Regions from separate parts of the Chryseobacterium vaccae genome, predicted to be linked through region 4. Evidence: riboswitches for the same ligand, from Rfam matches in the RefSeq annotation. Region 4 holds a riboswitch; each other region holds the start of a gene.
What was found. A riboswitch is a leader RNA that binds a small molecule or an ion and turns the genes downstream of it on or off. The one in region 4 is predicted to bind cobalamin.

Region 1 (6,228 bases), 2.8 Mb from region 4:
TTCTGATCCTTCCTCGCTGAAAAACAGTAAATTTTACAATACCTGCAGAGAACAGATTGATGCAATAGCCGCACCTGACAAGGAAAAGATGTATGCTACATGGAAGAATTATGCAGAAGCAAGCAGCAAAAGAAATTCCAATCCACAAGCGGTTATGGCAAACTTTAATGCGAAGTTCAATGATCCGCAAAAAGATGATTATGCATTAATTGACCTGATCAGTATTTCATTTCATAATTGCGCCAATAACAGCTTCAGGCCGGCTGTAGATGAAGAAGGAACCATCTATAAAACTTTTGATAAGATATTTACGAAACTGAAGATGGATTGTGAGGAACCATAGCCTTTGGTTTAGAAAATTTTAAATAACAGAGACAGTACCTGATCGGGTGCTGTTTTTTTATTAACATCCGAAAAATAACAATGAATGTTAATAACACGGTTAAGGAAAGGTTAATGGTAAGTTCTTCTTTTGCAAAGGTGATAATTACCTCTATTTTCGCCGGTAAACAGAACGTTATGAAATTCTTTTATCTTTTTTTAGCAGCATTGATCAGTATTGGAATAACAGCACAAAATAGCCCGGTTATTATCCCGTTTTCATTGGAAGATCATTCAATCTATATCTATTGTAAAGTCAACAAAACCGACAATATAAAGTTTTTATTGGATACCGGTGCCAACGGTTCTGTTATCAATATGCAAGCAAAGAAAAAACCAGATCTTATCATTGATGGTAAATCTGTCAATCAGGGTTCTAATGGAACAAACTCTGTTGAACACAGCAGTCATAACACTGTACAATTGGGAGATATGGAAAAAAAGGATGTTCTGTTCACTCTGATCCCTTATGAAACTGATCATTTTGATGGCGTTTTCGGCACAGACCTGATGAAAGGAAAGATTATTGAAATCGATTACCATAAAAAGGAGATCCAGTTTCACGACGAAAACAGCACAACCATTGATTTTACGGGATATGAAAAAATGAAACTTCACATGGTGAATGATTATCCGGCTGTAGAAAGCAGTTTCACAGTCAACGGCAAAGAATATTCTGGATTATTTGGTCTTGACAGCGGTGCAGATGATGCGCTGACCATTGCTTCCCCTTTTGCCAGGAAAAATGCTTTGGCAAACATCATGAAAACAATAGGAAAAGCAACCGCTCAAGGCTCGGACGGTTCCGTATATGAAATGCCCGTTGTACTCTGCCCTTCCCTGAAATTTGCCCAAAAGTTTCTTTATAATATTCCGGTTACTCTTTCAAGCTCTAAAGAAGGTATTGATGCCACAGAGAAAATGGCCGGCTTTTTCGGAAATAAATTCCTGAAGAAATTCAATACGATTATTGACTTTAAAAGACAGCTCATTTATTTTAAGATTAATAAACATCTGTATGAGTCTTTTTAAATCATAAAAAACGACTTAAATTTTCTTTGAAACATTAAGAGCCTTTAAGTGTTAAGATTCATTAAGGAAAAAATTAAAGATTTTTAATAAGCAGATCTTAATTCGAAAATCCATCCTAATTATACTGAAGATTTTAAGTACCCTTAACGATTGTTCTTTCTGAACATTTGGCTTAAATTTGTTAAAAACGAAACCTGTATGAACACTGTAAAGAGAATTTCTCCTGTTTTATCAGCCTTCTTACTGCTCTATTTTTTATACCAGCTGAAAGATATGCCGGGAGGGGGTTTGTTTTCGGGAATATTTGTTTCTGTCGTTATACTGGTTATGGTTATAGGGCTGATTTTGTTTCTGTCCTTTATATTGAGCCTTATATTCCGCAAAACTAAATTTATATCAATTGTTTTTTTAACATCAATTCCTGTTTTAATAGTTTCATGTTATAAACTATATTCCCCAACCTTAAAAATTATTGTTCCCAAAGGATATTCCGGAGAAATCAATCTTGTGCTTTCAAAACTCAGTAAAAATGAATTAACAGTTGACTCTAACGGAATCGGGTATATTACCCAATGGACTTTTGATAAAACCTATACCCGTCCGGAAGTTTATGATACAGAAGGTAAAAATCTGGACAACCGTCTTATCAGCTATGATAAAAACAAGTTCTGGGGACAATCCTTCGGTGGAGGAAATACCATTAAAAGCCTGAGCTTTGAGATCAATAAAGATTCAACAGAATTGCCGCTACGGAGTTTTAAAGTTTCTGATTGGCTGCGAAAAGTCGATATGAATAAAGTTTATCTTGAACATCCGGAGCAACCTGTAGAAAATATTCTGGAAGTCAGGAGCAAATAATATTGTCCTTTATAATATTTATATGGAAACCCCATGGGTATTTTTTACCTCCGCCATTACAAAAGTACTGTGTGTGCTTCCGATAGAATCTACCGATCCCAATGTATTGAAGACAAAATCCTGATAATGTTTCATATCCCTTACCTGAACTTTCAGCAGGAAATCGAAATCGCCGGAGATATTGTAACATTCCGCTACTTCTTCAATATTAAGGATGTCTTTTACAAACTTATTTCCGACAGCTCTGTCATGAATTTTCAGCTTAATCTGGCAGAAAACCGTAAAACCCCTGTTCAGCTTTTCAGCTTCCAGAACAGCTGCATAATGCTTGATATAACCTTCCTGTTCTAATCTTTTGACCCGTTCAAAAACAGGTGACGGAGACAGGTTAATTTCTTTTGCCAGCTCTTTAACGGTCAGTTTTGCATTCTTTTGCAGGATTCTCAGCAACTGAAGATCCTTTTCATCAAGTCTTTCCACAGGATAATATTCTTTTTACGGTCATTTTTTTCAAAAATACAGAATATTCAGCTTTATAATAAGATCAATTCAAAATATTATTCTAAATTTTCAAAATACAGCCAATCAATTATCTTAATTCTATATCTTTATCCCCTATTTTGTTCTTTATAATACTTCATCAAAACGGAAGAGGTTTTACGTAGCGTAGATTAATAGGGAATCGTGTGAAAATCACGAGCTGTCGCGCAACTGTAAGCAGCATACCAAAGGTTTCTGTCCCAGCATATCCACTGCCAAAAGCGGGAAGGATGACAGATGCCGCTGCAAGCCAGGAGACCTGCCTGTTCCGGATTGACAATGCTTCCGCGGTCTGAAGCTTTGGGTCATACAGATGATACTTTGAACGTATTCTACCGTTAACAGGAAAATTACGTCCTTTTTGTATCTCTGCGTTTCCTTTATTTTCTTTCCGCGGCGGCATAGCGAAGCATTCAAAAGAGCTTTTAAACCATTGTTTAATTTAAAAGTTTGAAAGAAAATGCAAACACACCTACTTGGCTGCCCGCGTATTGGCAGCAACAGAGAACTCAAAAAAGCCTGTGAACAATATTGGGCAGGTAAAACATCATTGCAACAATTGCTGGAAACCGGGGAAACCATCAGCCAAGCCAACTGGACAATCCAGCAGGAAGCAGGCATCGATCTTATTCCGTGTAATGATTTTTCGTATTATGATCAGATATTGGATATGACGCTTACCGTTGGAGCCATTCCGGAACGTTATCAGGCTATTGCTTCTGAAGAATCTTACTCAGAGCTTGATCTTTACTTTGCTATGGCCAGAGGCTATCAGAAAAACGGTCTGGACATCACTGCCATGGAAATGACCAAATGGTTTGACACCAATTATCATTATATCGTTCCTGAATTCAGGAAAAACCAGAATTTCAGATTATTTTCCGATAAAATCATCAAAGAATTTATCCGTGCCAAACAATCCGGGATTAATGCGAAACCTGTCATTATCGGATTGGTTACTTACCTGCTTTTGGGTAAAGAAAAAGAAGAAGATTTCGACAAATTGGATCTGGCTCAAAATCTTTTGCCTGTTTATATTGAAATTTTAAAAGAGCTAGAACACCACGGTGCAGAATACATTCAGTTTGATGAACCGTTCCTCGGTTTGGATTTAAATGAAAAAGCAAAAGAAACGTATCACTATATTTATGGTGAAATCAGAAAACAGTTTCCGGATCTTAAACTGATCATTGCCTCTTATTTTGAAGGATTAAAAGACAATCTTTCTCTGGCTTCTTCCCTTCCGACAGATGTTTTGCATATTGATTTAGTGCGCTGTCCTGAGCAGTTGGATGACGTTTTACAGGCAATTCCTACCACATTAAGCCTTTCTCTTGGAGTTGTGGACGGAAGAAATATCTGGAAAAACGATTTTGAAAGATCGCTTCACTGGATTAAAAAAGCGGTCAGTGAAATCGGATCAGAACGGGTCTTTATTGCGCCTTCCTGTTCGCTCCTCCATGTTCCTTTCGATCTTGACTCGGAAACTAATGAAGAAGTTTTGTCTCCTGAAATTAAACAATGGATGGCTTTTGCCAAACAAAAGATTGGAGAAATCGCTGTTTTGAAAAAGCTAGCTTCAGAAAATCCGGATTATCATACTTTGCAGGTATTAGCTGAAAACAGGAAAGCACTGGAAAACCGTAAAGTATCAACGCTTATTCATCATCAGGAAGTTAAAGACCGCATTTCCGTAACCACTGAAGCAGATGCACAGAGAAATAATCCGTTCAACATCAGAAAAGAAGTCCAACAGAAAGTCCTTCAACTTCCATTGTTCCCAACAACAACCATTGGCTCGTTTCCTCAGACCAAAGAAGTAAGAAGCTGGAGAGCGAAATTCAAAAAAGGGGAACTCACTGCCGGACATTACGATGAACTACTGAAAAAAGAAACGGAAAGAACAATCCGCTGGCAGGAAAAGACAGGAATTGATGTACTCGTTCACGGAGAATTTGAGCGGAATGATATGGTGGAATATTTCGGAGAACAGCTTTCCGGATTTGCCTTCACTCAAAACGGTTGGGTACAAAGCTACGGAAGCCGGTGTGTAAAACCGCCTGTTATTTATGGAGATGTCCACCGACTTCATCCTATGACCGTTTATTGGTCACAATATGCCCAATCATTAACTACGAAATGGGTAAAAGGAATGCTGACAGGTCCTGTAACCATCCTTCAATGGTCTTTTGTACGGGATGATCAGCCCCGTTCTCTTACCTGCAAACAAATTGCTCTGGCTATCCGTGATGAGGTAACCGATCTGGAGAAAGCAGGCATCAGGGTTATCCAAATTGATGAACCCGCCATTCGTGAAGGTCTTCCGTTGAGGAAATCCGACTGGCAAAGTTACCTGAAATGGGCAGTAGAAGCCTTTAGAATTTCTGCCAGCGGCGTGGAAGATGCTACTCAGATTCATACGCATATGTGCTATTCTGAATTTAATGACATTATCCAGAATATTGCGGATATGGATGCCGATGTAATCACCATAGAATGTTCCAGAAGCCAGATGGAACTGCTGCATGCCTTTGCTGATTTCAAATATCCGAATGAGATCGGTCCAGGAGTTTATGATATTCATTCTCCAAGAGTTCCGTCCAAAGAAGAAATGGTAGAATTGTTGAATAAGGCACAAGCCGTAATTCCGGCACAGCAGCTTTGGGTAAACCCTGACTGTGGTCTGAAAACAAGACACTGGGATGAAACGGAAAAGGCTCTGATTGCCATGGTGGGGGCTGCAAAGGAAGCGAGTGCGGAGTATGTGGCAAGGGAGAAACTAGGGAATCATTGGTTTTAGGTTTTGGCTAAAGCCGAAGGATTTTTTGTTTTTTTGGGAGCGGGCTAAAGCCCGCTCCTATTGAATAAAGTGGGCCTTTATATTGGTTTATCTCGGAATATTATTGATATGTCAGATTATCAGGAGAATTATTCATTTTAGATAAAATAGAGACCGAACTCTTGTTTTCAATTGATTGGGGTTTAAAAAATTCATCTTGTTTGTAAATAAATAAAAAATTATTAGTTTCGTTTTAAAAATCTAATGACTAATTATTTTAATCAAATCTGTGAATTCAGGCAAAATAATCCTATTGTAAAAAGCCAAACCATAAAGACCGACAATCCTATTTTAAATAATGTAAAAAAAGCTCTTAATAATTTTAAACTTGAATTAGAAGAAAAATATCAAAATTTTGAGGGTACAAATTTAACAATAGAGGTATCTCAAGGTGCAGCAAACTTCCCCCATGTAACCCATGTGTGTATTCTTCCTCCCAACCAAAAAGTATCAGATGGAATATATGTAGCGATTTGTTTCGATAAATTTGGAAAAGGCGCTGTAGTAGGTTGCGCAGAATCAAAAACTAATCCTAAAGGTTTAAACATAACTATAAGAAAATCAAAAAGTCTTTCTCC
Region 2 (6,228 bases), 2.0 Mb from region 4:
GTAGAAAAGTTCATTGAAAACGAAGCGATGGATTTCATCGATTTCAAAGCTGAGATCCTGCTGAAAGATGCCGGAAATGATCCCATCAAAAAAGCCGAAGCCATCCGGAACATCGTAAAATCAGTTTCCTTTGTACAGAATGCGCTGAAAAGAGAGGTCTATCTGAAAGAGGTTTCCAATAAATTCGGATTATCTGAGCAAAGTTTGTTCAACGAATTGGATGTGCAGAAACAGATTTCCCAGAATCAGAACCAACATGTTCAGCAACAGAAAGAAAAGGTGGTTCCCAAAATGGAGATTGTACCTCTGGATGAAGAAAGAGGTGATCCTTTCCTTTTTGATGTTTTGTTTATGGAAAATAAACTGGTGGATCATATGCTGATGTTTGGTGATATTGTTTTAAAAAGGAAAGACGAAAAAAACGAAGAATATCAGATCACAGTGATTGAAGAAATTCTTCATCATTTCGAAGATGAACACTACGAATTTCTGGTAAAAGGCAATGAGATCATCATTAATCAGGTGAGGGAAGGCATTCAGAAAGACGAGCTGAGAAGCGGAAACTTTTTTGTTTCTTTTATGGATGAAGAAATCACCTCTAAAGTTGTAGATGCCCTGATGCCTCTTGATGATCTTGAAAACTGGGCTTCCAGAAATATTTATCCTCCCAATTACGGCGACAAAATTGCTGATCAGGTAAGAGGTGATATCCTGCTTCACAAATACAGGTACATTGATTATTTAATAAAAGAAACGGCTAATGAACTTGATCATTTCAGCAGTACAGATGAAACAAAATATTTTGAACTCATCAAAAAAATTACTTTACTGAAACAGGCTTCAATGAAGTTAAGTGAAATCATAGAATATTCTCCGATCAAAGGAATTTACGGAAACCGCAGAAAATAATAGGAGTAGCAGATTATAGAATATACAACTGGCATTCTGTGACAAAAAGTCCTATAAATTTTTAGGAATAAAAGTTGTAATTTAAACTTTGAAAAAATAGTATAATAATACATAATAGAAATATGGACATTAAAAAAGAATTCAGAGATTTCTCTGTAAAACATTTAGGAAATAACGGTCTGGTTACCGATCAGTATATGGGAATGTATGGTCCAACCAATCTTACGCCATATATTATGGAAGAAAGAAGATTAAACGTTGCCCAGATGGACGTTTTTTCACGTCTGATGATGGACAGAATTATTTTCCTGGGAACAGGGATTGATGACCAGGTGGCCAACATCGTGACAGCACAGCTTTTATTCCTGGAAAGTGCAGATCCTTCAAAAGATATTCAGATCTATATCAACTCGCCGGGCGGAAGCGTTTATGCAGGGTTAGGAATCTACGATACCATGCAGATCATCAAGCCGGATGTAGCAACAATCTGTACCGGAATGGCTGCTTCTATGGGAGCTGTTCTTCTGGTTGCCGGAGAGAAAGGTAAGCGTTCTGCGCTTAAGCACTCAAGAGTAATGATTCACCAGCCTTCAGGAGGTGCACAGGGAGTAGCTTCTGATATGGAAATCAACCTTAGAGAAATGTTGAAATTAAAGCAGGAGCTTTATGAAATTATCGGTCACCACTCAGGACAAACTTACGAATGGGTAGAGAAATCTTCTGACAGAGATTACTGGATGACTTCTGAAGAAGCTAAAGGCTACGGAATGGTAGATGAGGTTTTACAGAGATCTACAGAGAAAAAATAATTTTCCCTTAAAGGATAAATGAAAACGCACCCATCCGGTGCGTTTTTTTGTTTTATATCGTTGAATTTTGATGTTTTGTGCTGTTTTCTAAACCTAACAGGTCTCCGAGACCTGTTAGGTTTTTGTTAAGCGCACTCACGTTATTTTTTGATAAGCTTATGAACCGTAGTATTTTTTGAAGTTTTAATCTCCATCAAATAAACACCGGATTGCATAGACTGAATATCAATTTTTGAAGCTTTCGAAGTAAGAACTTTCTGTCCGGAAACCGAATAAATATTGATTTCTTTTATATCATCTGCTGTTTCTATCTGAATAAAATCACTTGCCGGATTCGGATAAATTCTGAATGCCTTCTTCTGAGCATCAGAAACACCTAAAACTTCCTGTGATGCTTCGGTAGGGGTAAACGGTAATCTTTGTCCAAAGCTTAAACCTAGCCATTCGTTATTGCTCAGTTGAGTTGGTGACAAAGAAGTCTGGCTTCTCCATGCTGAAAGATCTTTTCCTTTGAAAAGCTTCCAGGTATTTGTTCCTGAAGGTATTCCTGAATGATTGTTTAAAGATAAAGAGGCGATCTGCCCTCCATTTGAAGTGAAATTGAAATAGGAAGCGTGAGCCTGAATTTGTTGAAGAGCCTGTTTAGCAGTAATGCTTCCGTTATATTTGATTCCGAAAACAAAAGAATGGGCAGAACCATTTGAATTGTTGGTACCAAAATCAATAATCACAAGGCTTGAATTGCTTCCTGTTCCGATCCAGTTGGTGATCTGTGAGGTAGTATACCAGGCAGAATTGTAAGCGGCAACAGGAGGGGATGGATGGGAGAGTGGAGGTGTATTATCGGTAAACCCATATCCAAAAGAGGCCCCGTACCATTTACCGTTGACGAGCGGATCTCCGTTCACGCCGTTATTAAGTGTCATATTTTCAGCAGAAGGCCCTGACCATGTAGACCAGTAATCATCCGGACTTGGTACGTGATGGTTATAATTCAGGCTGTAAAGGAATCCGGACGGAATCTCCACTTCTATTTTAGGTTCTGCAGCTGCAATAGCTCCGATGAGGTCTTCCATGGTAAGATCATCCGAGTCAAAACGGTATCCCCAGGCATAGGAGGAAGGATTGTCATCATCATTGAAGTCAGCAATGAAATAGGCTTTTTTAGAACCGGTTCCTACCCAGAATTTAATGTCGTTTTCGGTAAACTGGGCCGACAGGAGCTGCATACAAAGCAGCAGGAAAAAAAAGTAGATTTTTTTCATGATATAATTAAATTAAAAGTTTTATTCCCGAAACTTTCCCTCAGAAAAAAGAAATGAATGACTTCAAATACTCTGTCTCTGATGAATATGGGGTAAGGCAGGTCTCCTGGCTTGCATCAGAAATACGCCTTCCCGGATTTTGATCCAGTGGCACAGTGTACTCCTGTTTAAACAGCTTACAGTTGCGGGTACAGCCCAAGAATTGAATATTCTTCTCACTTGGTTCCCTTTTAATGAACAATGGTTCAGCCTTAAACCGTTACAAATATAGGGTGTACATTTTTGATGTCGTTTTGTGAATTATTTTGAATTTTTACACTTTGTTTGATAGTTTAAGGATGTTTGGGATGATGATTTTTAGATTTAATAAAGAATTGGTGAGTTTGGATTTTATTCTGATATTTTTTCTGTTTAAAATAAATTAACCTTAGGAGCTTTATTGTTAAAGTATATTTATTCTTGTATTCAAGATCAGTTTACAATTGTTGTCTATTTTCGCTGCCATAAAAGTAAACATGAAAAAACTGCTGATCTCTGCTTTGGCGCTTATTGCTATGGCATCATGTAAAGATGATGACAATGTAAGCAGCCAGGATATTAATTATTCTAAACTTCCTCAGGAATTTCCTTTTTCCAAACTGGCTACCATAAATGGGGTAGATGTGATTAACGGAGGTTTTGGTTCGGGTGCAGCAGCCCATCCAAGCAGAAAAGGTGAGTTCTATCTTATCACAGACCGTGGTCCCAATACTGATTATCTGAACGGGAAAAAATTTCCGGCTCCGGATTTCACTCCAACCATTATGCATTTTAAGATCAATGCTGATGGAAATATCGAGGTCATTAAATACATTAAACTGAAAAATCCTTCCGGTCAACCGATCACTGGGCTTCCAAATCCTGCGGGGATGGGAAGTACAGGCGAGACCGCTTACGATGTAAACGGAAATGTTTTAGGAACGGATAATTACGGTCTGGACAGTGAGAGTATTGTAGCTGCTGCGGACGGTACTTTCTGGGTTTCTGATGAATATGGACCGCATATTGTCCATTACAGTGCAGAAGGAGTGGAAATGGAAAGGATAAGCCCAATAGGCGTTAATACGGGACCGAGAAAACTGCCAGCTGTTTTAGCCAAAAGGAGAGCAAATAGAGGAATGGAAGGACTTTGTATTACTCCGGACGGGAAAACACTGGTAGGAACCATTCAATCAACGATGTATGTTCCTACAAAAGCCCTGGCTACCAATACCACTTTAACCAGAATTGTAACTTTCGATATTGCCACAGGGAAAACAAAACAGTTTTTATATAAACAGGACGGAGGAACTTCGGATTCTGTCTGTGACATAACAGCGATCAGTAACACGGAATTTCTTGTCATCGAAAGAGACGGAAACTTTGGTTCGCAGGGCGGTGTGAAGAAAGTATACAGGATCAGTCTCTCAGATGCTTCTGATGTAAACGGATCTGATGTTGCTGCTGTAGATGGAATGAAGATCAACAACAAAACGCTGGAACAAAGCACATGGAATGAAATTACCATCGCAGGAATAAAGCCCGTAACCAAAACACTAGCCGTAGACTTGGTTGCCAAACTAGGCTATGAACATGATAAGTTTGAAGGGATTGTTTATCTGGGAAATAATAAACTTGCTGTTTTCAATGATGATGATTTCGGAATCCTAGATGACGGAAACGGAAACCCAAAAGCCAAAATTCTTCCTAAAACCGGGAAAGTAGACAAAGGAACGATGTATATAGTCGATATTCAATAATTAGATTTTTTTAAAAGAAAACGGCGGAATCGAAGATTCCGCCGTTTTTGTTGTTGTATATTGGGTGTAGTTCAATAGAAATGATATTATAATTATTTCCCCGCAGATCCCACAAATTTCACAGATATTATCTGCTGTTTTTACACCATTTGATCTGGTTAATCATAAATCAATTCAATAGAAAAGGGCTTTATCCTCTTCACGCTATTAAAAAAACCATTGGCTTTAACCCAAACCTATTTTTCAATATTAATTAAAACCCTCAATAATCTTAGAGAAATCCTCTAATTTTAAAGCTGCTCCTCCAATCAGCCCACCATCAATGTCCGGCTGTGAGAAAATTTCTTTAGCATTATCCGGTTTTACAGAACCTCCGTAAAGGATAGAAACCTCATCAGCAACTTCCTGACCGTATTTTGCTGCAATGATCCCTCTGATGTGTGCATGGATTTCCTGAGCCTGTTCCGGAGTAGCTGTTTCCCCGGTTCCGATTGCCCAAACCGGCTCGTAAGCAATGACTACTTTTTTGATCTCGTCAGCAGAAAGTGTGAAAAGGGCTTCTTCAGTCTGGCTTTTTACCACATCAAAGTGTTGGCCTGCTTTTCTCTGCTCCAATGTTTCTCCGTTACAGTAAACAGGAATAAGACCCTTATCAAGAGCTAGCTTTACCTTTTTGTTGCACTGTGCATCGGTTTCACCGTGGTATTGTCTTCTCTCAGAATGTCCGATTAAAGATCCGGTGGCATCAATAGACTCTAACATATCTGCAGAAACCTCTCCTGTATAAGCTCCGCTTTCATGCGCACTCATATCCTGGGAAAATACTCCGATCTCATCCTTTTCAAAGACATCTTTGGCCATCATCAGATATAAAGAAGGCGGAGCGATCCATATTTCACAATTAGTGGCATTGTTGTTTTTATAGCTCAGTAATTGAATCATCAACTGTTGTGCATCAATTACATTTTTGTTCATTTTCCAGTTTCCTGCAACTATTTTTCTTCTCATAGTTTTATATATTGATTTATTTACTCTTATATTTTTCCCACAATAATTCTGCAAAATCTGTGGGAGTTTTCTTATTTATTAATTCCTTCCAGTTTAAACATAAACGCATACACCAAGGCGAGATCCTTCAGATAATCAAACCTTCCTGAAGCTCCGCCATGGCCATATTTCATGTCGGTTTTCAACATCAGTACGTTTTTATCCGTTTTCATATCTCTCAGTTTGGCTACCCATTTGGCTGGCTCAAAATACTGTACCTGCGAATCGTGAAGCCCTGTTGTTACCAGAAGGTTAGGGTACTTTTTCTTTTCTATATTTTCGTACGGAGAGTAGGATTTCATATAGAAATAAGCATCTTTGTTGTTAGGATTCCCCCATTCGTCATATTCATTGGTGGTAAGCGGAATACTTTCGTCAAGCATTGTGTTGATGACATCTACAAACGGAACCTGTGAAATC
Region 3 (6,228 bases), 1.0 Mb from region 4:
GTTCCGGTACATCCGAGATCAGAAATGTTTTTCTTTGATAAGATCATGACGGATATCGGGGATAATCAATCCATCGAAAATCATCTGTCTACCTATTCTTCCAGACTGAAAAAGATGTCAGGAATCATTCGTGAAGCGGATGCAGAAACCCTGCTTCTTATTGATGAATTCGGAACAGGTTCGGATCCTGAATTGGGAGGAGCGCTGGCTGAAAGTTTCATGGAATATTTCTACGACAAGAAGAGTTTCGCTATTATTACCACGCACTATACGAATATCAAACTGGTGATTGAACAGCTTCCGAATGCTCAAAATGCTGCCATGCTTTTCAATGAAGAAACACTGGAACCGATGTATAAGCTGGAAGTGGGACAGGCAGGAAGCTCCTTTACTTTTGAAGTGGCAGAGAAGAACAGAATTCCAAGATTTATCATTCATGCTGCCAAGAAAAAGGTAGAGCATGATATCGTTAACCTGGATAAAACGATTGTAAAACTGCAGCAGGAAAAGTTTGAGGTTGAAAAACTGAAGTCTGATCTTGCTGAAAGAAAAGAATCTGTTGAAGATAAACGGGACAACCTTCAGAAGCTGAACGACCAGCTACAGCAGAAACTGTTCAATTTCCAGAAACTGTATGAAGAGGAACACCGCAAGCTTCAGTTTGGAAATAAGATTGAAACTTTCATCGACAGCTATACGAAAGGAAAATCCAGAAAAGACGTGGTGAAAGATTTCGTTAAATTGCTGGAACAGGAGAAATTCAGAAAGATTGGAGCAGATAAAGATGAATCAAAGCGTTTACAGGTTGTGAAAAGAAAGATCACCCAGCAGCTTAAAAAGGAAGAGGTTATCGAAAAGATTGCTGAAACTAATGAAAAGCTTGAGGAACAACGTAAAAGCGACCGTGCCATCTGGCTGAAAGTAGGACAGCGTGTACGAATCACTGGAAGTACCAGTGTAGGAACGATTGAGAAAATTTCCAGAAATAAAGTAATCGTAAACTACGGAACTTTTAAAACCACGATTGATTCAGAGGAACTGGAAAGAATTTAATGAGGAGAATCCTTGCCAAGATAAAGAACAGCACTGAATTTCAGTGCTGTTTTTATTTTTTAAACCATTAGGGTTCTGTTAAGAGTATGTGATAAATTCCTAAATTTGATTTTTTGTATTACATTCAAATCGTTGTTTAATTCACATTCTTTGTATTTTTCCTAAAGCAAAGATCATTTTTGAAACTGCTGATTTTAAGAGTTAAGATGAATTAAAGAAAAAATCATTTTTTTTATAAGCTAAAGATCTTAACGTGAAACCCGGCTTAATTCTAAAAACCTTAAAGAAATTTAAGGGTTAAAAATAAAATTCTTCAATTTAAACAAAATCTTATTTCTTTATAAATTTCAGGCGGGTTGTATGATCTTTGTCTTTTAATTGCAGGAAATAGACTCCTTTTGTAAGCCGGCTGATTGTAATTGTATTTCCTGAGACTTTCCCTTCAGCTGCTTTTTGTCCTGTTGCCGTATAAATTTCATATGATGCATTATCTGAAGACAATCCATCGATATTCAGAATGTCTGAAGCCGGGTTAGGATACATATTCAATTCATTTGACTTTACGTTTTCATTGACAGACAGTGAAGTATTGGTTAAATTTACTCCGTAATCTTCCACCTCTCCGTAAGTGAATGTTCCGCAAGCGTTTGAAGGCTGTGTCAGGCTGACCATCACTCTCATTGTTACTCCACATTGTGTAATTGCAGCCAAAGAAGGAACCGCAAATGAAGAAACGGCAGGAGTTGAAGAGTTAGCAGACTGTGTCATCACTTTTTCAGAGGCTTCAAAAACTCCATTGGCATTAAAATCTATCCAGGCTGTTACATTTACTGTACTTTGCGGAGCTGTCCAACCCAAGGCTACTGCAAGGGTATTGACAGGGCTTCCAACAGACAGCTGTACTCTTCTTGACGAATCATATCGGTAATCAGTATATTGGGAAGGTCCGGAAGAACTGTTCATCTGGGGCACTCCTCCGTAAGGAATGACTGTAACATTAGAGATATGCATAATACTTGAATCTGTAGATCCTGTGGAACAGTAATTAAGCCCTGTATAAAAAAATACAGAAGCTGAAAAAGGGGTATTTCCATCAGCAACCTGAACTTCGTAGGCCGTACAGGGGGTAAGAGAGGTAATCTGATAAGCAGCAGCTCCGGAAGTGACTACCGCCATTACCCATACAGAGTTACCTACAGGTCTGAATCTCACGTTATAACTGGTCGCGCCAGGTACCGGATCCCAGGTGACATCTGCTGAGGTTGCTCCGATATTAGATACCATAACATTAACAGGTGTTTTGAAGCTGTTTACGAAAATATCTTTTCCGGTAATTTTTGCGGCCTGAAGCAGCATTGTTCCTGTAGAAAGCAGGAGCATAAAAAGTAGTTTTTTTCTCATAGTCAATGGTTATTGAATTTTCACCTTAAAATTACACTAAAAAATCAAATATTTTTACATTTTTTAAAGCATGGGTCCTATATTATGGTTATATACAGACACTTTTCTTTGTATTTTTGAAATATGGATAAAAACATCAGGGTTCTCTGGATCTTTTATTACAAACTTCTGTTTCCGGCGGTATTATTTTCTCTGCTGGTTTGTTTTTTAAGTGGATTCAGCATTGGAAATTTCGGACTATGTTTTCTATTGATTCTTCCCCTGCTTCATTTTTTCATCTATGAAATAAGGTTAAAAGGTGAATATTTCTTTTATGCGAACTTTGGATTTTCAAGAATATTCCTCTGGGTCTTCACTTTATCATTAAGTTTAATTGTAAAAATGCTCTCAGGATTATGGTAAACAGGCTTCATGCAGACAGTATAACCCAATCTTTCGGTACCAAAAAAATTCTTCAGGATGTTTTTCTAAGCTGTGAAACCGGGAAAATCTCAGGAATTATCGGCCCGGCGGGCGGAGGAAAGTCTACGCTGCTCCAGATCATGTTCGGAACAATAAAAGGTGATACCCAGTTTATTAAATATAATGACACCATTCTCAAAACCCTGTCTGACCGGAAAAGCAGAATTGCTTACCTGCCTCAGCGTACTTTTTTCCTTCCGAAAAATATCAGGATAAAAAACTTAATTTCACTGTTCTGTAATGAAGAAAATAGGGAAAAACTTTATCATCTTAATATGATGAAACCCTTTTTAGAGGAGACAACCAGGGATCTTTCCGGGGGAGAAAAAAGAATCGTAGAAACACTACTTATCCTCTATTCTGAAGCTGATTTTATTTTGCTGGATGAACCTTTCAGCGGGATTTCTCCTAAATTCTGTGATGAAATGGAAAGAATCATCAAAAGGCAGTCAGCCTATAAAGGCATTATTATTTCTGATCACAATTATGAACCTCTATTCAGGATGGCTGATGATATTTACTTTCTCGCCCAAACCTATTTGAGAAAAATCAAAGATTTTGAAGAACTGAAACAATTTAATTATCTTCCGAAAAGTTTTTAATTTATATATTTGAGGGTCAAAAAAATTTCATCATGATTTCTGTAAACAAGGCATTGTATCTCTCCGCTTTCAGTATTTTTTCTTTAGCATTTGTTAAAGGGCAGAATAAAGTTCCTTTCGGTGTTGTAAAAGCTGAGGAAGGTTATGCCAATGTACGTGTACACAAAGAGGATTACAGAAAGATTGTAGATAAGATCCGTATGCGTAAAGGGGACGTGTTTGTTTATGTAAAACCGGCTCCGGGAGAAACGGAATGGATCTGGATTAAATATCCTGAAAAACAAGATGATGATAAACCTTTTGTAAGGTATGAAACCCTTGACAAAGAAGGAATGGTAAACAAAGGACGTATTTCTTTTGTTGATCAGCTTCCTGCTTTTACCCCTACCAAATCTAAAAACGGGAAATCTTTAATTTTCACAGACAACAGCAATCCTAAGATCCCTACCTCTCAAAGAACCAAAGTGGTGATTGATGTATATCCTTCCAACGCAAGCTATCGTAAGCAGGAAAAAGATGCTGACGGAAAAATTCTTACCATTGATAAAGTAAAGCCGTGGGGTATCAAAAATGAAATTCCAGAAGGAATGACTGAAATCAAATCAATCAGAGTACAGCAGCCGGGAAGAGGTTCTGTTTTTGTTCGTGAAGCGATTAAAAATATGTTCCAACCTACCATGGATTTCAACAATATTGGTGTAACCGCTCTTGATAACGACCATATCTATCTCTACATGATTAACGGATCCGGTGAAAACAGGTATACTACCCTCTGGACGATCAAGGAAGGAAGGGTAATGAGCCAGATCATTTATAATAATCCGGAATAATTGCTGTTTTTCTCTGTATTATCCTTATTTTTGCAACTGAAAAAGTTTTGTACTTATTCATCATAGAAACTGGTTCTGCTTTACGCAGATTAAAAGGGAACCGTGTGGAAATCACGGACTGTCGCGCAACTGTAAGTAACTGAATTTTTTATCAAAAGATCCACTGTGCAGGGCACGGGAAGGAGATAAAAGATGTTACAAGTCAGGAGACCTGCCTTTTCTTTAAACAAAAAACTTTCGCGATTTGAAGTTTATTGATCCGATGAATTGTTTCAGGAATTCCTATGATTCCTGTTATTGTTCTGTTGTTTTAATTTATTTCATCTCGCTTTAATTAATAATGAAATATGACTACAGAAGAAAGAATTGAAGCATCCGAAACCAGGATTTTTAAAGCGGTTTTCCCCAACACTACGAATCATTATGATACTCTTTTCGGAGGTACGGCCATGCAGCTGATGGATGAGGTAGCTTTTATTACGGCAACCCGTTTTGCCCGTAAAAGAGTGGTCACGGTAAGCAGCGACAAAATTGATTTTAAAAAGCCTATTCCTGCCGGTACGATTGTAGAACTGATCGGAAAAGTATCTTACGTCGGAAAGACCAGTATGAAGGTGAATGTAGAAATCTACACGGAACAGATGTATTCTTACGAAAGAGAAAGAGCAATTGTTGGTGATTTCACTTTTGTAGCGATCGATGAATTCAAGAAACCGATCCGTATTCTATAAAAGCATTCCATTGCCATAATTATTCAAGATAGGTATAGGACTCTTTGATGAGTTCTTCGGGGTACCCGTACATTTTCAAAATTCTTATGGCATTTGGTTTTTGATTGACTCCCTGGTTCAGCTGATAAGTAAACCTCAGTTTATCTTCCTGTATTTCTTCCGAAAAATAGTACAAGGCATAATTATTTTTTTCCAGGAAATGGGCTATTTCCAGATCATGGGTGGTAATGCAGATTAAGTTTCGCTCAGAGTTCATGGCTTTTAAAACAGCTTTACTTATGGCTATTCTTTCTTTGGTTCCCGTACCTTTAAAAATTTCATCAATCAGGATCAGATTAAAACCTTCTTTTTCATTAAAGAAATCTTTGATTCTTAATACTTCTTCCAGATAATAACTTTTGTTTTCATTAATGTCGTCTTTAATTGAAATTGAGGTTAAGATCTTCATGAAAGGAGCTTCATAAGCATCTGCAAAGCAAAATCCGAATAGCTGAGCCATCAGTGCATTAACAGCCAGGCTTCTCATAAAGGTTGTTTTACCGGACATATTTGATCCCGTAAGAACAATACCGGAATCTGAAATATGCAGATCATTTTTCACACAGTCATCAATCAGAGGATGATAAATTTTCTCTGCCTTTATTTCTTTCTTTTCACTGAAAACCGGTCTGCAAACCGTATATTGATGCTTAATTTCAGAGAGGGTTACAGCAGTATCGATTTTACCGATATATTCATAAATTTTCAGCAGATTGTCTTTGGAAGCATTCAGAATATTTACGTTCCTGCTGAATCCGAAAATCTCAAGATTGCAGGTGATCCTGGCAATTTCCAGTAATAACCAGAAAACGATCAGAAACTCATTTTTCGCCAATTGTTGTGCTGCATTTGCCGACCATATGACCCGCACTAATCTTTTGAGATCAATGGTCTTATATTCTTCCGCCAGAGCCTTTGTTTTGCTTATATTTTTCGCTACTATAATGGCAGTATATAATCTGGAAATAATCGCATTGTAATATTCCACATAGCTTTTATTGGCATAATGAAAATAAGCATTGACTAAAAACAAGGGAACAATAAATCCGAGAACAGGCTTCACAAAAATACCGCAGACCAGGATAATACAGAGTAAGGTGAGTGAAAGTT
Region 4 (6,228 bases):
TGTAATTTTTAAGAGTGGTATTCTTAAAATATTCACTGCCGGCGATTTCGTACCATTCGTCTTCATCCGGTTTTCCGTTTTTGTTTTTATCATAAGCCACCATGATGATTCCCGGTTCACATGATCCGGATCTGGTAGCATTGGCACTATTTCCCCAGAAGGCATTTCCAAGAATTTTAAAATCTCTTCCTTCCAGATTAGCAATGGTATGATCGAAGCCGAAAGCAACATACCCTCCGTATCCGCCAAGGGTAATCATCGTAGAGCTTCCGCCGATAAGAGATTCTTTTGCCTTTCTGATCATATCAGCTTCTGTATTTCCGTTCAGATATTCAGGCATTTCATTGATGAACTGCCCTACTGCCGGACGATAATCAAAAACATTGCTGATATATTTACTGTAAGGCACTGCTTCCTGGTTCACAATGATGGATGATTTGTAAATTTTCACAGCTCCTTTTGCCTCAACCTTCAAAGTCAATGGGTATGTTTTGGTAACAGCACTTACAAAATCCAGCTGAAGGTTTTCAGAAATAATAGAATCGTTGATGCTCCAAGTCAGCTTTCCTTCGATCTTCGGATCGATGTTTAACAACTTAAGCCTGTCAATCGTATAAGATTCTTTCAATACTTCTGAAGGAAAAGTTACTTCTTCCACGATTTCTTCAGTGTCACTTTTACAGGCTGCTGCTCCTAACAGAACAGAAGAGAAAAGTACTGTTTTTATGATATTTATAGTTTTTCTTTCCATTTTTTCATTTAATTATTTGTATAAAAAAGCAAAATGGGCAGGAATATTTCCGCCTTCGGTTTTCCATTTGAATTTTCCGCTTTTATCAAAACAGTATACATATCCCGTGGTTACATAATTCCGGGCATCGGTAAGGTAGATGTCTTCAGTATAAGGATTAACCGCAATACCATAAGGTGCTTTGATCTCGTCGGCGTACTGCTGGTCTATGATTTTAGTTGCGATTACCTGCTCTGTTTTTACATCAATGATCCCAAAAGTTTTAACATAACTATGGGTATTGTAATTGAATTCATTGCCATAGTAATACAGTTTGTCATTCACAATCGTCATTCCGCTTACGGCAACATGAAAGTCTTTTTTAACCGCTCCGGTAGCAGCATCCACGAGAAACAGGCTGGATGGTATGTTGTAATAATCACCTCTGGAACTCACATAAAGATCTCCGTAATTATCTTTTCTAATGCGGTGAAGGTTAATGGCTACATCAATTTTTTTGGTCTCTGTAAAACTGTTAAGATCAATCACAGAAACTGTTTTGTCATAATTCGGGAACATATAGCCTCCGGAATTGGCTACATAAAGTTTATCTCCAATGATTTCCATTTCTTCAGGCTGATAACCTACCACTACCTGCCTTTCAATGGCCAGGGAAGCCGTATCAATTTCCACCACTTTCCCTGGTGGCGAATTCGGGTTTAATTCAACAGGACCGGCATAACTGCTGGCATACACTTTTCCTCCTTTGAATTTCATATACCGGCAGTTCTGCAGCTGTATCGTTTTGATACGTTTAGCCGTCTTGGCATCCAGCACTTCAATTTTGTTGGAAACATTCACCACTACATACATTTTACTTCCGTAGATCATAATATCATTTCCTACATCACCAAGCTCTTTAACCACATTCGGGTTGATCTCTCCATAGATATTCCGTTGATACGTTCCACTGGCATAATCATAATAATCAAGGGTACACTTGTTACTCCCCATGTTTCCTTCGTTCAGAAGATAAAAACCTTTGATGGGTGTATCTTCTCCGGCACCTACCTCTTCTTTTTCCGAGGGGATAACATAATCATCCGTCCGGCATGAGAACAAACAGAGCATGGAAAAAGCCAGAAGGCAAAAGTTTAGTTTTTTCATAATGTAAAACTTACAATGAGTTTAAAATTTCTTCCGGGCATAGGATAATTCCTTACCACGTCATAATATTGATTGAGGACGTTGTTGACTTCGAAACCGGCTTTGACCTGATGGGAATGCCAGTTGAATTTTTTCTGAACAGAAAGATCATGGGTATACCACGGCTGCAGATAATTGGCCCGGATGTTATTCAGCTGAGCATCGTAACGTTCTCCGGTATACATAAAACTGTAATTGAAACTCCAGTCTTTATAATCTGCCATCATGGTAAAAGTTAGGGCATGCCATGGTACGTAAGAAATCTGATCTCCGTAATAGTCTTCTTTTTTATCGGTATAATCCCCGGCTCTTTGATAAGTATAGCTTAGCAGAGGTTTCAGTTTCACTTTATTGATATCGAATTCAGCCTGGATATTGACATCCGCCCCCAGGATTCTTACTTCTCCGAGATTCGTCATCATCCACCTGAACAGATTGGTAGTAGGAACTGCGATGATCTTATTTTCCACTTCATTATAATATCCGTCTGCCTTCACATAAATTCCTTTAAAAAACTCATGGTCATACAGTTTCTGATAAGTAAAACCAACATCATACTGTCTGGTAAATTCAGGTTTAAGCATGACATTTCCGATCATGGTGTAATAAAGATCATTGAAAGTAGGCATCCTGAAAATCCTTTTATAAAATGCCCTTACGGTAAAGTCTTTTGAATCAAAGGGCTGATAGCTCAGAAATGCAGAAGGGGTCCATTCCGTTTTATCGGGAGATTTTGCATTTTTTTCTACATTTTCATGTACAAAGGTTCCGAGTACACTTCCCAGAAATTTAAACCTTCTCCACTGATAGGTTGTAGCAAAGGCCAGTAATGAAGTATATCGGGTAGGAAATGAAAAATCCCTGAGACTGGCATCCAGATTATTGTACTGAAAATCAAAACCTGCGCTTACATCCCAGTCTTTAGTAATGGAATAGATATTAGATGAAGAAAGATAGAATTCCCTCTGAGTATAGGTATTATCGATACGAAGTGCTGTTGTTGATACATTAACTGTATCCAGAAATCTGGAATAATCGTAAGCAAATTTGGCTTTCACCTGAGTCTCAAATTTTGGGAACAGTTTTTTTCTGAAATTGGCCTGAATAAAATAGTTTTCATCCAGCATCTGCTGCCCTTTGGGACCGAAATCATTATTCACAATAGCTGTAGGAATTCCACGGTCTGAAATATATCCGTAACCCCGTACACTCCAGCTTCCGTCATTAAGGGTTCCGTTAAAACCGGTTTCAAAACGTTTGGCCCGGATGTAAGAATCATATCTTCTGGCAATGGTATCATTGGCAACAGAACCATCAGCATTTTTCTTTTCGTATTTATACTTGTACAATCCTTTGCTCTGAACAAATTCTGAACTGAAACTTGCGGAAACCCGATCTGAAATCTTCTGTTCTAAACGGAATGAAGGATTAAAGAGACTGATAGACCCTAATTTCAATCTAAACGTTACGTTCGTTTTTTGATTTCCTTTAAATACAGGTATTTTAGGTTGTAGATAAATAGATCCCGAAGATCCGAAATCCTTTGCCGGCTGAAAAATTTCACTTTTCTGGCCGTTATATAAAGAAATTGACTCTATATCATCAAGGGAAAATTTTCCGAGGTCCACCACTCCGTTCTGTGCGTTTCCGAGTTGAATTCCATCATAAAAAACGCCGACATGCTGGCTTCCCATACTCCGGATATTCACCGTTTTCAGACCTCCCATTCCACCGTAATCTTTGATCTGAACACCGGAAAAATACCGAAGGGCATCTGCCACCGACTGACTGTTAAGTCTTTCCAGTTGTTCCCCCGAAAGAATCTGTGCCGGAAGAATTTCTTTAAAATCTTTTTTATAAATCTGAATAGGAAGAATCGTTTTCTCCCAGATGCTGTCCTTAGACTGTGAGAATACAAGATGAGAGGCTGCCACAAAAATTGTGATAGCTCCCTTTTGAATCAGAGAAGCAATAAGTTTTGTCACCATTAGCTCATTTAGAATAATGATGACGCTAATGGATATAAGAAAGCAACGACAAAGCACAGCATTCACTGCACAGAATCATTGTAGTCCTAAGCTTTATTCCACGAAAGCGTCAAACGTTCATCATCTGGCAGGTCTTCTGACTTACTCCGTTTCTGAAATCCTTCCCATTAAAAAACAGTGGATATATTATTCAAAAACTTTGGTGTGGAGCTTACAGCAGCGGGTCTGTCCCGGATTTTCACCGGATTCCCTTTTAAGCGCTTTTTACGGCTCACCAGATTCCGGCAAAGATAAACAATTATTAACACATTCAAAACATGAAATAACAAAATGATTTTCAATGGGATAAAAACATTTAACAATAACCTGTTGCCAGCAAAAGATAAACCCTACAGATAAAAAAATATCTGTAGGGTTTCACTTAAAAACACCTCTTCCCAAGCGATCAACTGTTCATCAAATCCCGATATTCAGAAAAATACTGAAACGGGATTTTGCCTCAATATCTCCTCCTGCCAGGTTGGTGTAAGCAGGCAGCATAATCTCACTCCCGAGACTAAACTTTTTATAAGATGCTTCAAAGCCCAGCTTCCCATACAAAGCGCTTCCTGACGTGCGGGGTAATGCTTCTCCGTACTGTCGGTTGGTATCATATACTTCACCCTGAAATCCAGCCTTGGCAGATAAGATGGTTTTCTCGTTCCCTGCAACCTGATAAAATCCTGTTGCGGCATAATTCCATTGGTTTCCGAACTGATAATGCTTTTTATTTTCCGTTTTGATGGTATAATCCGTATTAATCAGAACTGCCAGCTTATTTCTCTGGAATTTATAATTCAATGCAGCCTGATAATCCCAGCTCCCTGTTCCCAGCTGAAAACTCGGATTAACTCCGGACATCCCTTTTTCGTCAAATTTACCTAAAGGAACTTTTATTCCCAGACCTCCATTAAGCTGATGGACATTCTCCTTTGAATTAACGATCTGATAAATTCCCATCAGGTTCAGATCTCCTATTCCATTGATACGGATGTCTCCCTGCATTGTTTTCTTTCCGTGAAAATGGAATGGCAGACTGGCATAAACACTCAGTTTTTTTGTCAGAGGAATTTTTCCCCAAAGCTGAAGCGTATTGAAATACTGATCCTGTGTAAGATCTTTCACAAACAAATTTTCTTTTGCCTTATAATGCTGGGCAAAATATTTAATCCCGATAAACTGAGGATTCAGCAACGATTCAAAACCTGAAGAGCCATTTCCGGCCGCACAACCGCAGGCATCGCAGTCATCAAGCAGTATTATTCTATTAGCATTATTGGAAACCTCCATGCTATCGTTAACAGTTTTAGCCTGAAATCCAACAGATACAACCATTCCTGTCATTACCATTATTGTTTTCGTGTTCATTATTCAGAAAATTTGGGGTTAGAAATAAAGTTTTTATCGGAAAGCGTTTTCAGAAAAGCAACAATAAACTGCTTTTCCTGACTATTCATAGCTATTCCAATATGACCGTTCTGTTTTAGCTCCGGATCCAGATTAGGATTGTCTTCTACTCCGTCCGAATAAAAATTAAGAACGGCTTCCAGTGTATAGAACCTTCCGTCATGCATATAAGGTGCTGTATATTCTACATTTCTAAGACTTGGCACTCGGAATTTCATCCAGTCGTTCTGGTCGAGGGTTACCCGGTAACGCCCAGGATCTTTAAACTGCGAATTATAATACATACCCGTATTTCTGAAACTTTCATCTGTAAATAGTTCTCCGCTGTGGCAGGAAGCACATTTCTGCTGGAAGAGAGTCATTCCCTGGGATTCTTCTGTAGTCAACTTTACTTTTCCCTGTCTGAAACTGTCATATTTTGATTCTGCTGAGATCAGGCTTGCCATAAACTGAGATAATGCTTTCAGTACCCGTTCTCCTGTAATATTTTCATCTCCGTAGGCAGCAGCAAAAAGTTTTTTATATTTCGGATCTTCTTTCAGTTTTGTAATGGCTTCCGGCATCGAGCTGTCCATTTCATTCACATCTGTAATCGGAATAATGGGCTGTTCATTCAGATTATGGATCACTCCATCCCACATATACCTTTTCAGGAATATCATATTCTGGATGGGTGGTGCATTCCGGATTCCTATTCTGTCGTCTACGCCATGGCTTACATTATGTCCGTGGTGGGTAAAAGCATTTTCCTGAATATGGCAGAACCCGCATGAAATGGTATTATTCCGGGAAAGTTTGCCTTCATAAAATAATTTCCGGCCTAGCTCAACACCATTTTTAGTAACCGGATTGGAAGTC

Region 1: it holds a riboswitch for cobalamin, as region 4 does, so the genes downstream of both, metE (5-methyltetrahydropteroyltriglutamate--homocysteine S-methyltransferase) here and FW768_RS17260 (TonB-dependent receptor plug domain-containing protein) in region 4, are expected to answer to the same signal.
Region 2: it holds a riboswitch for cobalamin, as region 4 does, so the genes downstream of both, FW768_RS08055 (T9SS type A sorting domain-containing protein) here and FW768_RS17260 (TonB-dependent receptor plug domain-containing protein) in region 4, are expected to answer to the same signal.
Region 3: it holds a riboswitch for cobalamin, as region 4 does, so the genes downstream of both, FW768_RS22015 (acyl-CoA thioesterase) here and FW768_RS17260 (TonB-dependent receptor plug domain-containing protein) in region 4, are expected to answer to the same signal.

The regions. Positions count from the first base shown of each region.
Region 1 covers NZ_VSWH01000001.1:949,879-956,106, forward strand. The annotation lists gene FW768_RS04360 (hypothetical protein) at 1-343, shown strand, start outside; gene FW768_RS04365 (retropepsin-like aspartic protease) at 520-1,413, shown strand; gene FW768_RS04370 (hypothetical protein) at 1,612-2,271, shown strand; gene FW768_RS04375 (Lrp/AsnC family transcriptional regulator) at 2,290-2,751, opposite strand; cobalamin riboswitch at 2,907-3,092, shown strand; gene metE (5-methyltetrahydropteroyltriglutamate--homocysteine S-methyltransferase) at 3,272-5,611, shown strand; gene FW768_RS04385 (HNH endonuclease) at 5,855-6,228, shown strand, end outside.
Region 2 covers NZ_VSWH01000001.1:1,790,212-1,796,439, reverse strand. The annotation lists gene dnaG (DNA primase) at 1-909, shown strand, start outside; gene clpP (ATP-dependent Clp endopeptidase proteolytic subunit ClpP) at 1,032-1,718, shown strand; gene FW768_RS08055 (T9SS type A sorting domain-containing protein) at 1,859-2,983, opposite strand; cobalamin riboswitch at 3,063-3,252, opposite strand; gene FW768_RS08050 (esterase-like activity of phytase family protein) at 3,499-4,761, shown strand; gene tpiA (triose-phosphate isomerase) at 5,011-5,769, opposite strand; gene FW768_RS08040 (S9 family peptidase) at 5,841-6,228, opposite strand, start outside.
Region 3 covers NZ_VSWH01000001.1:4,796,002-4,802,229, reverse strand. The annotation lists gene FW768_RS22035 (endonuclease MutS2) at 1-1,053, shown strand, start outside; gene FW768_RS22030 (GEVED domain-containing protein) at 1,384-2,454, opposite strand; gene FW768_RS22025 (ATP-binding cassette domain-containing protein) at 2,850-3,518, shown strand; gene FW768_RS22020 (hypothetical protein) at 3,551-4,348, shown strand; cobalamin riboswitch at 4,401-4,581, shown strand; gene FW768_RS22015 (acyl-CoA thioesterase) at 4,696-5,079, shown strand; gene FW768_RS22010 (MutS-related protein) at 5,099-6,228, opposite strand, start outside.
Region 4 covers NZ_VSWH01000001.1:3,794,653-3,800,880, reverse strand. The annotation lists gene FW768_RS17270 (cell surface protein) at 1-751, opposite strand, end outside; gene FW768_RS17265 (YncE family protein) at 764-1,897, opposite strand; gene FW768_RS17260 (TonB-dependent receptor plug domain-containing protein) at 1,894-3,924, opposite strand; cobalamin riboswitch at 4,034-4,218, opposite strand; gene FW768_RS17255 (transporter) at 4,381-5,331, opposite strand; gene FW768_RS17250 (cytochrome-c peroxidase) at 5,331-6,228, opposite strand, start outside.